2 regions of the Paenarthrobacter sp. NPDC089322 genome follow, and region 1 is predicted to be linked to the other one. Evidence: predicted binding sites of a transcription regulator. Region 1 holds the regulator's gene; the other holds the start of a gene.
The links. Region 1 encodes HrcA, which represses chaperone genes, less so after heat shock. Its sites were predicted from a motif close to TTNGCACTCGNNNNNNNCGAGTGCNAA; they were not measured.
Positions count from the first base shown of each region.

Region 1 (5,382 bases):
AGGTCGCCCGCCGGTCCGCCCGCCGGTCCTGCTTCACCCTGCCCCGACAACTGGATGCGCGTTCCGGTGGCAACACCGGCCGGAACCTTGATGGTGAGTGACCGGCGGCTGCGGATACGGCCCTGGCCGCTGCACTCGTTGCAGGGATCCTTGATGATCGTGCCGAAGCCCTCGCAAGAACCACACGGCGCCGTAGTCATAACCTGACCAAGGATGGAACGGACAGCCCGCTGCACTTGGCCGCTGCCGCCGCAGATATCGCACCGTTCGGGATGAGTGCCCGGCCGGCAGCAACTGCCATCACACGTTGGGCAAATGACTGCAGTATCGACTTCGAGCTTCTTGTTGACGCCGAACACGGCATCCTTGAGGTCAATCCGGACGCTAATGAGGGCATCCTGGCCGCGGCGCACCCTGGATGCAGGACCGCCGTGACCTCCGGCTCCGCCACCGAAGAAGGTGTCGAAGATGTCCTGGAAAGCAAAGCCCTGGCCGGAGTAGCCCCCGCCGAAGCCGTTGTCTGTGCCGTTCTCGTTACCGGTGGCATCATAGACGCGGCGCTTTTGGGGGTCGGACAGCACCTCATAGGCATGGGTCACTGCCTTGAACTGCTCAGCGACGTCCTCCCCCGGGTTGACGTCCGGGTGTAGCTTTCGCGCCAACTTGCGGTACGCCTTTTTGATCTCTTCCCCGGTGGCTTCCGGTGAGACTCCCAAAACGTCATAGTGGCTGCTCAAAGTCGGTTTCTCTTCCTTGTTGTACTGCGGTTCTTAGCCCCGGGGCTGGCTCAGCCGCCGAGAATTCGGGACAGGTATCGGGCCACGGCACGCACGGCTGCCATGGTGGTTGGATAATCCATACGGGTGGGCCCCAGGATCCCCACTTTCGCGCCCGAGCCATAGCCTGTGGCCACGACTGATGCCTCGGCCAGGCCATCGTACGGATTCTCGCGGCCGATGCTGACGGTAACACCGCGCGGATCATCCCCCATGTCCGACAACAACCGGAGCATGACGACTTGTTCCTCAAGCGCCTCAAGCACGGGGCCGATGCTGAGCGGGAAGTCCACGTTGGACCGGGCAAGGTTGGCCGTACCGGCCATCAGGATGCGCTCTTCACGGCTTGTGTCACTCAGCGTTTCCAGACCGTGGGCAAGGACCTGCGCCAAGCTGCGGAGTTCCGGCGGGCACAAGGCCACAACGGACGGAAGCACTTGCGACAGAAGAGCCAACTGAGTGCCGGAAATGCTTCCCAGGAACCGCGCACGCAACGCCATCAGAGCCTCGTTGCTGACATCCGAGCCGGCGTCGATGACCTTTTGCCCAACGCTGCCGGTATCTGCGATCAGCACCACCAGGACCTGCTTGGGCGCCAGAAGGACGAATTCGACGTGGCGCACCAAGGCCCGGTTGGAGTGCGGGTACTGCACGACGGCGACCTGGTTGGTCAGCTGCGACAGGAGCCTTACGGTTCGTTCCAGGATGTCGTCGAGGTCGTCCGGCCCTTCCAGCAAGGAGTGGATGGCCCGACGCTCCGCTGCGGACAGGGGCTTGACCTGGGAAATCCGGTCCACGAACAACCGGTATCCCTTATCCGTCGGAATCCGGCCGGCGCTGGTATGCGGCGCGGCAATGAGGCCTTCTTCTTCCAGGACGGCCATGTCGTTGCGGATGGTTGCGCTGGAAACCCCCAAATGGTGCCGTTCCACGAGAGCCTTGGAACCGACTGGTTCCCGGGAGTGTACGTAATCCTCAACGATGGCGCGCAGCACTTCCAGCTTGCGTGGCTCACTCATTGCAACACCTCCTGACGGCTGTCCAATGCCGGGTATCCCAGGCTGCGGGGACCACCAGCTACAACGTACTTAGCACTCAACATGCCCAAGTGCTAATAAGTCTAGTATGAGCCAGCCCGTTGCTAGCATTGAAACCGGCCCGCCGGGAGTTGACCGCAGCGGGCGGCAGCAGCAGCGGCCCTGTCAAAATTTCCAGCGCGAAGAGGTATGAAGGTTTGGCTTTTGACACATGGGGTCCCCGGGACCTGAGCGCGCCCGTGAAGACGACGCTGCCGGAGGTACCTGTCCAACGCGGGATGGTCCTTGAAGACGTCCAGTCCGGATGGGTTGGTGAAGTAACCAGGGTCGAAAAGTCCGGCGGGATGCACATTGTCTCCCTGGAGGACAGACAAGGTAAGACCAAGTCCTTCCAGCTCGGGTTTGGATTCCTGCTTGAAGGCCAGGCCATACGCCTCATGCCCCCGGCCGCGAAAACACCCGCCGGTTCATTGCCGCCGGGCCGAACAGCGTCCGGTTCCGTGCGGGTCCAAGGGCAGCGTGCCCAAGTGGCAAAAGCAAGCCGGATCTGGGTGGAGGGCAAGCACGACGCCGAACTGGTGGAGAAGGTCTGGGGTGATGACCTGCGGGTGGAGGGCATCGTCGTCGAGCCGCTGCATGGCGTCGACGACCTCAAATCGGCCATCGCGGACTTCGCGCCGGGCCCCGGGCGCAGGCTCGGCATCCTGGTGGACCACCTTGTTGCCGGTTCCAAAGAGTCCCGGATCGCCCAGGATGCCATGACGCTGCCAGGTGCTGCCGGAAACGTCCTGATTGTGGGCCACCCGTATGTGGATGTTTGGCAGGCAATCCGTCCGAAGGTGCTGGGAATCGAGGCGTGGCCCGAGATCCCGCGCGGCGTGGATTGGAAGACCGGGATCCTGACTGCCTTCGGGTGGCCCCATGACACCGCCGAAGACATTGGCCTCGGCTGGCAACGGTTGCTCGGCGCTGTGCGGAGCTACGCGGATCTCGAGGCATCGTTGCTTGGCAGGGTGGAGGAAGTCATCGACTTCCTTACAGTGCCCTAAGGCCGCATGGTGAGCTGAAGCTGCATCACCGGCGAAGCCATGATGCGTTTTGTCCCGTGAAGCCCGCCGGACCCAGTATTCTGGGACAGCAAGACTGCAGCATCTTAAAGCAAAGGGAAGACACCGTGGCAGACAACGCCCCAGACGAACCGGGCCAGGCCGCAGGCCAGCCCCAGTATCATGGCGCACCTGCAAATGCACTCCCCCTGACCGCCAGCGAAGACCGTCAATGGGCTACTTTGGCGCACTTCGGCGGCATTCTTGGGTGCCTGCCGTCGCTATTGATCTACCTGATTTTCCGCGACCGTGGTCCATTCACCGCACAGGAATCCAAAGAAGCACTGAATTTCACCCTGCCGCCGACCATCGCCGCAGTCGTGGCAAACATCCTGGTCCTGCTGCCAGTCGTCGGCAACATCTTCGCGGTGATAGCTACGGCAATTTGGGTGGCACTGACGTGTTTCTCGGTCTCGGCCGGGATCCGGGTAAACCACGGCCAGCCGCACCGTTACCGCATTAATCTCCGCTGGATCAAGTAGTCGGTGCCCGGCCAGGACTCAGTCCGGCAGGATCCTGCGAACCACGGCATCGGCGAGCAGCCGCCCCTTCAGGGTCAGGACCAAGCGGCCCTTGAATGCCGCCACAGGATCAACAAGGCCATCAGCAATGAGCCCGGCCATGGCGTGGCGTCCTACCTTGTCCAAAGCGTCCACCGACAGACCGGTCCCAAGGCGCGCCTCAAGCATGATGCGCTCAACCTCCCGGGTACCGGCGTCGAGCGTTTCACGTCCGGCGGCCGGCGAGGAGCCCGCTGCCAGCCTTGATGCATAAGCAGTGGGGTGCTTGACGTTCCACCACCGAACGCCGCCCATGTGGGAATGCGCTCCCGGGCCTACGCCCCACCAGTCATCGCCGCGCCAATAAGCGAGATTGTGGCGGCACGCCTGCTGCGGCGTCCTTGACCAGTTGCTGACCTCGTACCACTTCAGCCCGGATTCCGAAATCAATGTGTCCGCCAGTTCGTACTTTGCTGCGTGATCGTCGTCGTCGATTCCGGGGACTTCGCCGCGCCGGATCTGCGCAGCGAGCTTGGTGCCGTCCTCCACGATCAGAGCGTAGGCGCTGATGTGGTCCGGCTCGTAGGAAAGCGCTGTCTCCAAGGACTCCTGCCAGTCAGCCATGGTCTCGCCGGGTGTGCCGTAGATGAGGTCCAGGCTGACGGCCAGTCCTGCTTTCCGGGCCCACTGCACCACCAAGGGGACACGGCTCGGCGTATGCGTACGGTCAAGCACCTTGAGGACATGCGGCACAGCGGATTGCATACCGAAAGAGACCCGGGTGAAGCCGGCGTCAGCCAGGAGCTTCAAGGATTCGGGCGTGACGGAGTCGGGGTTCGCTTCCGTAGTCACCTCGGCTCCCGGCTCGAGCCCCCAATGAGCAACAGCCGCCCGCAAAATTCGCGCTAAATCAGCCGCCGGAAGCAGCGTGGGCGTCCCACCCCCGAAGAAGACCGTGCTGAGTGGCCTCCGGGGCACCCCTGAAGCGTCGAGGGCGGCGACAGCAAAATCCAGTTCCGCCACAGCTGTGCCCGCGTAGGCATCCTGGGATGCACCACCACCAAGTTCGGTAGCCGTGTAGGTGTTGAAGTCGCAGTAGCCACACCGCACGGCGCAGAACGGGATATGCACGTACAAGCCGAACTTGCGATGTTCGACGCCGGCAAGCACCTGCGGGGGCAGCAAACCGTCCGCAGGTGCCGGGTCGCCCAAGGGAAGGACGCTGGGCATCTACTTCTTGGCCTTGTCCTTGGACTCGTCAGTGGTCAGCGCGGCAATGAACGCCTCCTGGGGCACTTCCACCCGGCCCACCATCTTCATGCGCTTCTTGCCTTCCTTCTGCTTCTCCAGCAGCTTGCGCTTACGGGTGATGTCACCGCCGTAGCACTTGGCAAGGACGTCCTTTCGGATCGCGCGGATGTTCTCGCGGGCAATGATGCGGGAACCGATGGCAGCCTGGATAGGCACCTCAAACTGCTGGCGCGGAATCAGTTCACGCAGCTTGCCGGTCATCATCACGCCGTAGGCATAGGCCTTGTCGCGGTGGGTGATGGCGCTGAAGGCATCCACCTGTTCGCCCTGGAGGAGGATATCGACCTTCACGAGATCAGCAACCTGCTCGCCGTCGGCCTTCCAGTCCAGCGACGCGTAGCCGCGGGTCTTGGACTTCAACTGATCGAAGAAGTCGAACACGATCTCAGCCAAGGGGATCCAGTAACGCATCTCGACGCGGTCCTCGGACAGATAGTCCATGCCCCGCATTTGGCCGCGGCGGCTCTGGCACAACTCCATGATGGCGCCAACGAATTCGTTGGGGGCGAGGATGGTGGCCGCCACCATCGGCTCGCGCACCTCATTGACCTTGCCGGTCGGAAATTCGGACGGGTTGGTCACAGTGGCGACGGACTTGTCTTCGAGCGTTACCTCGTAGACCACGTTGGGGGCTGTGGAGATGAGGTCCAGG
Region 1 covers NZ_JBFBGW010000002.1:226,681-232,062, forward strand. The annotation lists gene dnaJ (molecular chaperone DnaJ) at 1-737, opposite strand, end outside; gene hrcA (heat-inducible transcriptional repressor HrcA) at 788-1,795, opposite strand; gene AB0N65_RS03110 (DUF3097 domain-containing protein) at 2,011-2,862, shown strand; gene AB0N65_RS03115 (DUF4870 domain-containing protein) at 2,988-3,401, shown strand; gene hemW (radical SAM family heme chaperone HemW) at 3,420-4,649, opposite strand; gene lepA (translation elongation factor 4) at 4,650-5,382, opposite strand, start outside.

Region 2 (5,382 bases), on a different contig from region 1:
CAGCCGTCCCGCAGGTCACGGGTTCGTCTAGTTCTCCGGCGTGCCTTGGTGGAACCGCAGTCTCCATTGCCCACGTTCAAGGAGCCACACCGAGCTCCTGAGCGCAGAGCCCGTATGCGCGAAGCTACGGTAATTGAGCAGGATGGTGTTGTCGTTGAGGCGGTCGGCGCTGAGGACCTCCAACTCCACCGGTTCTCCGGGGTCTTCCTCAAGCGCCATCATCATGGCGTCCCGCGTCCAAAACCGGCCGGAGCTGCCGATCTCCGCGAACTCGGGATGCAGGAGTACACCGATCCTGCCGATGTCGGTCCGAACATCAGGCCGGAGAAGCTCACGTTCCAGTGCGATCACTACATCCTCGGCGGGCAGCTCCTGGGTGGCCGGGTCGTCGTCCAGTTCACTGAAGAGGTCCTGCTGGCCGAAAAACCCCGATTCTCCGAACAAGGTGGGCTCGGAATGGGGAGCGGGGGCGCGTTCGCCACGCGACGCCGGAATCGGTTCCGCAAGTACTGCCGGCTGTGCAGGGGTTCCAGGCTGTGCAGGCGTTCCCGGCTGTGCAGGGGTTCCAGTAAAGCCCGGCCCGCTCGGTGCGGCAGTACCTTGCTGGTAGGCGGTGGCGACGGCGCGTGCACGCTCATCTGCTGCCTCGTTGAGGTCGTGTCCCGCGTGGCCCTTGACCCATTCGAACGTGTACTTGCGCCCCGCAATCGCTTGATCGATGTCCTTGAGGAGATCAACGTTGAGTACTGGCTTACCGTCTGCCTTGCGCCATCCCTTGCGCTTCCAACCCGGCATCCATTTGGTAATGCAATTGATGACGTACTGGCTATCGCAAAGTATCAGCAGTTCCTCATGGGGAATGTGGGCCGTAGAGCGGAACAAGTCCAGGACGGCCATGAGTTCACCCATGTTGTTGGTGCCGTGCGGCCAACCCCCTGCGCGCCAACAGGAATCATCAACGTACCAGGCCCATCCGGCAGGCCCGGGATTGCCGAGGGCAGAACCATCGGCGGCAGCAATAATCGTCATGCATTCAATCCTGCCAGACCCTACTGACACAACTTCGCCGAAGCCGCTGGAAGCGTGCCAAGAAACGGGAGGACCGGCTGACCTGCAGCTCACCGGCGACTCCGCAACCAGGAAAGAAGCAAGCCCGTGGAGACGCCGACGGCGGCCCCCACCAAAGGTGAGGACCGCCGTCGTTAGTACTCTGAAACGCGACGTTCAGCAGAAGGAGGCTTAGAAGCCGCCCATGCCGCCCATCTCGTCGCCGCCCGGAGCCGGAGCGTTCTTCTCCGGCTTGTCAGCAACAACAGCTTCCGTGGTCAGGAACAGACCAGCGATGGAAGCAGCGTTCTGGAGAGCCGAACGGGTGACCTTTACGGGGTCGTTGACGCCGGCAGCCAGCAGGTCTTCGTAGACACCCGTAGCAGCGTTCAGGCCGTGGCCGGAAGGCAGGCCGCGAACCTTGTCGGCAACAACACCCGGCTCGAGGCCGGCATTGAAGGCGATCTGCTTCAGCGGAGCGTCGATGGCAACCTTGACGATGTTGGCGCCGGTGGCTTCGTCGCTCTCGAGGGTGAGGTTGGCGAATGCCTTGGCACCGGCCTGGATGAGGGCAACGCCACCACCGGCGACGATACCTTCTTCAACGGCAGCCTTTGCGTTGCGGACAGCGTCCTCAATGCGGTGCTTGCGCTCCTTGAGCTCAACTTCGGTTGCGGCGCCGGCCTTGATGACTGCAACGCCGCCGGCCAGCTTGGCCAAGCGCTCCTGCAGCTTCTCGCGGTCGTAGTCGGAGTCGGAGTTCTCGATCTCGGCGCGGATCTGGGCCACACGGCCTGCGATCTGCTCGGCGTCGCCGGCACCTTCAACGATAGTGGTCTCGTCCTTGGTGACAACAACCTTGCGGGCGGTGCCGAGGAGTTCCAGACCAGCGTTCTCCAGCTTGAGGCCGACCTCTTCGGAGATGACCTGGCCACCGGTGAGGATGGCGATATCGGCGAGCTGTGCCTTGCGGCGGTCACCGAAGCCCGGGGCCTTGACGGCGACGGACTTGAAGGTGCCACGGATCTTGTTGACGATCAGGGTGGCCAGAGCCTCGCCCTCGATGTCTTCGGCGATGATCAGCAGCGGCTTGTTGGACTGCATGACCTTCTCCAGGACCGCAACGAGTTCCTTCACGTTGGAGATCTTGGAGTTGACGATCAGGATGTACGGGTCTTCGAGGACCGTTTCCTGGCGCTCTGCGTCGGTGACGAAATAAGCGGAGATGTAGCCCTTGTCGAAGCGCATGCCCTCGGTGAGCTCGAGCTCCAGGCCGAAGGTGTTGGATTCCTCGACCGTGATGACGCCTTCCTTGCCCACCTTGTCCAGGGCTTCGGCGATCAGGCTGCCGATTTCCGGGTCACCAGCGGAGATGGAAGCCGTAGCGGCGATCTCTTCCTTCGTTTCGATTTCCTTGGCGGAGGAAAGCAGTTCGCTGATCACAGCGTCCACAGCCTTCTCGATGCCGCGCTTGAGGGACAGCGGGTCGGCGCCGGCTGCAACGTTGCGCAGGCCTTCCTTGACCAGTGCCTGAGCGAGGACGGTAGCGGTGGTGGTACCGTCGCCAGCGACGTCATCCGTCTTCTTGGCAACTTCCTTGACCAGTTCCGCACCGATCTTCTCGTAAGGATCGTCCAGCTCGATCTCCTTGGCGATGGACACGCCATCGTTGGTGATCGTGGGAGCGCCCCACTTCTTTTCGAGGACGACGTTGCGTCCACGCGGGCCGAGGGTGACCTTGACGGCGTCGGCGAGGGTGTTCAGGCCCCGCTCGAGGCCGCGGCGTGCCTCTTCATCAAATGCAATGATCTTGGCCATAACGGCGGTAGTCCTTTCGGGACAGTCGTTAAGAAGGTACCTGTCAGATAGGGTGCCCGCGACGGACGGTCCTTTGCTTGAGGCCTCTGTATGCCCCGAACTCCGGACCTCACCCCATCAAGGTGTTTCTTGATCCTCCCCTTTTCCGAGAGCTGTCCGGCGTCGGCGTCAGCCGGACCGGAGTTAGCAGTCGAAGCGGAAGAGTGCTAAATCAATAATTAGCACTCGACCAGTGAGAGTGCAAGCAGAGGAGACACTTTGAGCCCGGAATATGTTGACTTTTCAGCCGTTAGCTGAGGCACGGCCTACGCGGCTAAGCGACGCGTACGCTTTCGGCCTGCGGCCCCTTCTGGCCTTCACCCAATTCAAACTCGACGCGCTGGCCTTCCTCCAAGGCACGGAAGCCCTCCATCTGGATGGCCGACCAGTGCACAAAGACGTCGTCCCCGGAGTCATCCACAGTGATGAAGCCGTATCCTTTTTCGGCGTTGAACCATTTGACGGTTCCCAAAGCCATGATGCCCACACTTTCGCAGTAGCCAAGACCGGTTGCCGGGATCTCCGGACCGGAGTCAGTCCACTGTAACCACAGTCACTCTCCCCGCGCTGCCGCGGAAGGCGTGACCGTGCTTTTTGTTATTCAGGCTTAACCGGGTTGGGGATTCCGGGCGCCGCCCACGGCGGAAACCAGACGTCCTGCCTACTGGTAACCGGGTCCTACGACAACCACCAGCGGCTGCTGGACTTCAGGTGACTCCACAACCTGCGTGATGCCCAGGAGAGTTCCCAGAGCGTCGGCGTTGGCCTTCTGTTCCGGTGCGTTGTAGAAGATCACTGAGGCCTGTTGCGGCATGCCACCCCAGTTGCCCACGGTGCCCAATGCCCAGCCATCGCCCTGGACGAGGCCTGCCACGCGGCCAGCCAGACCGGCAGTACCGGTGCCGTTGTAGACGGCCACCGCCGTGGCTTTATCCACGGGTGCAGCGGACGGGGTCGCAGACGGCACGTCCGACGGGGTCGTCCCGGGGCTCGGTCCTCCGGACGCGATAGGCGCTGCGCTTGATTCGGTGGGAGCCGCGGACGGCGCGGTTTCAGTCTGCTGGGGCGCCGCCGTCGAGACGCTCGACGACGCTCCCGGCGCCACCAGGCCAAGTCGCGGAAGGATCAGGAAGGCCACCAAACCGAGCACCAGGGCAACGGCACCAACGGTCAACACCGGCCACAAAGTGGGGCGGGCTGTTTCCTGGGCATCGCGATGCACGCCCTGACGGGAACTGCTCTGCGGGACCCGGTCGAATTCATCCTTGGCATATTTGGTCATGGTGAAGCGTTGTCCTTGCTGGTTGCTGCTGACGGTCAGCCTGGCGATTTACGCGTCGGACCCCAAGCGGCGCGCTGTCCGCGCACGTTGGCGCGACGTACGTAGTCTACGCAGTCTCTTGACCAGCATGGGATCGTGGGCCAGCGCATCCTCACGATCAATCAACGCGTTCAAGATCTGGTAATAGTGGGTAGCGGAGAGATCGAACAGCTCGCGGATGGCTTGTTCCTTGGCTCCCGCGTACTTCCACCATTGGCGTTCCAAGGCCAACATCTGCTGGTCGCGCTCGCTCAACGGCGAGTCGCTGCGGATACCGGCCGCCAGGTCTTCAAGGGCCAAACCGGTAGCCTGCGCCGCCATCGGTTCCTGTGCTGGTTCTGCCACGGCACACTCCTTCGACGCTTGTGGGGGAAAATGTCCTACCCCCATGTTACGGGCGAATAACAACAGTGTCATTCGCGGGTCGTGCTGCGCGCGAGGCACAATGGCGTAGTGACTGGCGAGGAAGCATTGTTTGACCTTGAACCCCCGGGCGTTTCGGCTCCTGCCTTCGATGAACTGCTGGACAAGCCGATGGAAGAGCTCATGGCGCCGGACTGGGCCGACGCCCTCCGCCCGGTGGAGGGGCAGCTCCGCGATGCTTTGGGTTTCGTCGCAGGGCAGGCAGCGCAGGGCGTCCGGATTCTTCCCGACGCAACCAACCTGCTTCGCGCCTTCCGACGCCCACTGGACGACGTCAAAGTCCTCATCCTCGGCCAGGACCCGTACCCAACGCCGGGACACGCCGTCGGCCTTTCCTTTGCCGTATCCCGCCGAACCCGGCCCATCCCCCGGAGCCTTGCCAATATCTACCGCGAACTCCACGACGACCTCGGCCTCCCGCCACGTGTCCACGGCGACCTGACCGCCTGGTCGGATCAAGGTGTCCTGCTCCTGAACCGCGTTTTGAGCGTCGCTGCCGGAAATGCCGGCTCACACCGTGGCAAGGGTTGGGAGGCTATTACGACGGCGGCCGTCACCGCAGTCGCCAATCGCACCAATGATGCCGGACGCCAGAGCCCGCTCGTGGCGATTCTGTGGGGAAAAGATGCCGAATCCGTCATGCCGCTGTTGAACGGAGCGCCGGCCGTGGTGTCAGTTCATCCCAGTCCGCTCTCGGCGTCGAGGGGCTTCTTCGGATCAAAGCCCTTTTCCAA
Region 2 covers NZ_JBFBGW010000004.1:60,910-66,291, reverse strand. The annotation lists gene AB0N65_RS05985 (RNase H family protein) at 28-1,029, opposite strand; gene groL (chaperonin GroEL) at 1,240-2,865, opposite strand; gene AB0N65_RS05975 (cold-shock protein) at 3,179-3,382, opposite strand; gene AB0N65_RS05970 (LytR C-terminal domain-containing protein) at 3,566-4,186, opposite strand; gene AB0N65_RS05965 (DUF3263 domain-containing protein) at 4,235-4,546, opposite strand; gene AB0N65_RS05960 (uracil-DNA glycosylase) at 4,679-5,382, shown strand, end outside.
Region 2: the regulator HrcA is predicted to act here: its motif matches at 3,084-3,110, upstream of groL (chaperonin GroEL).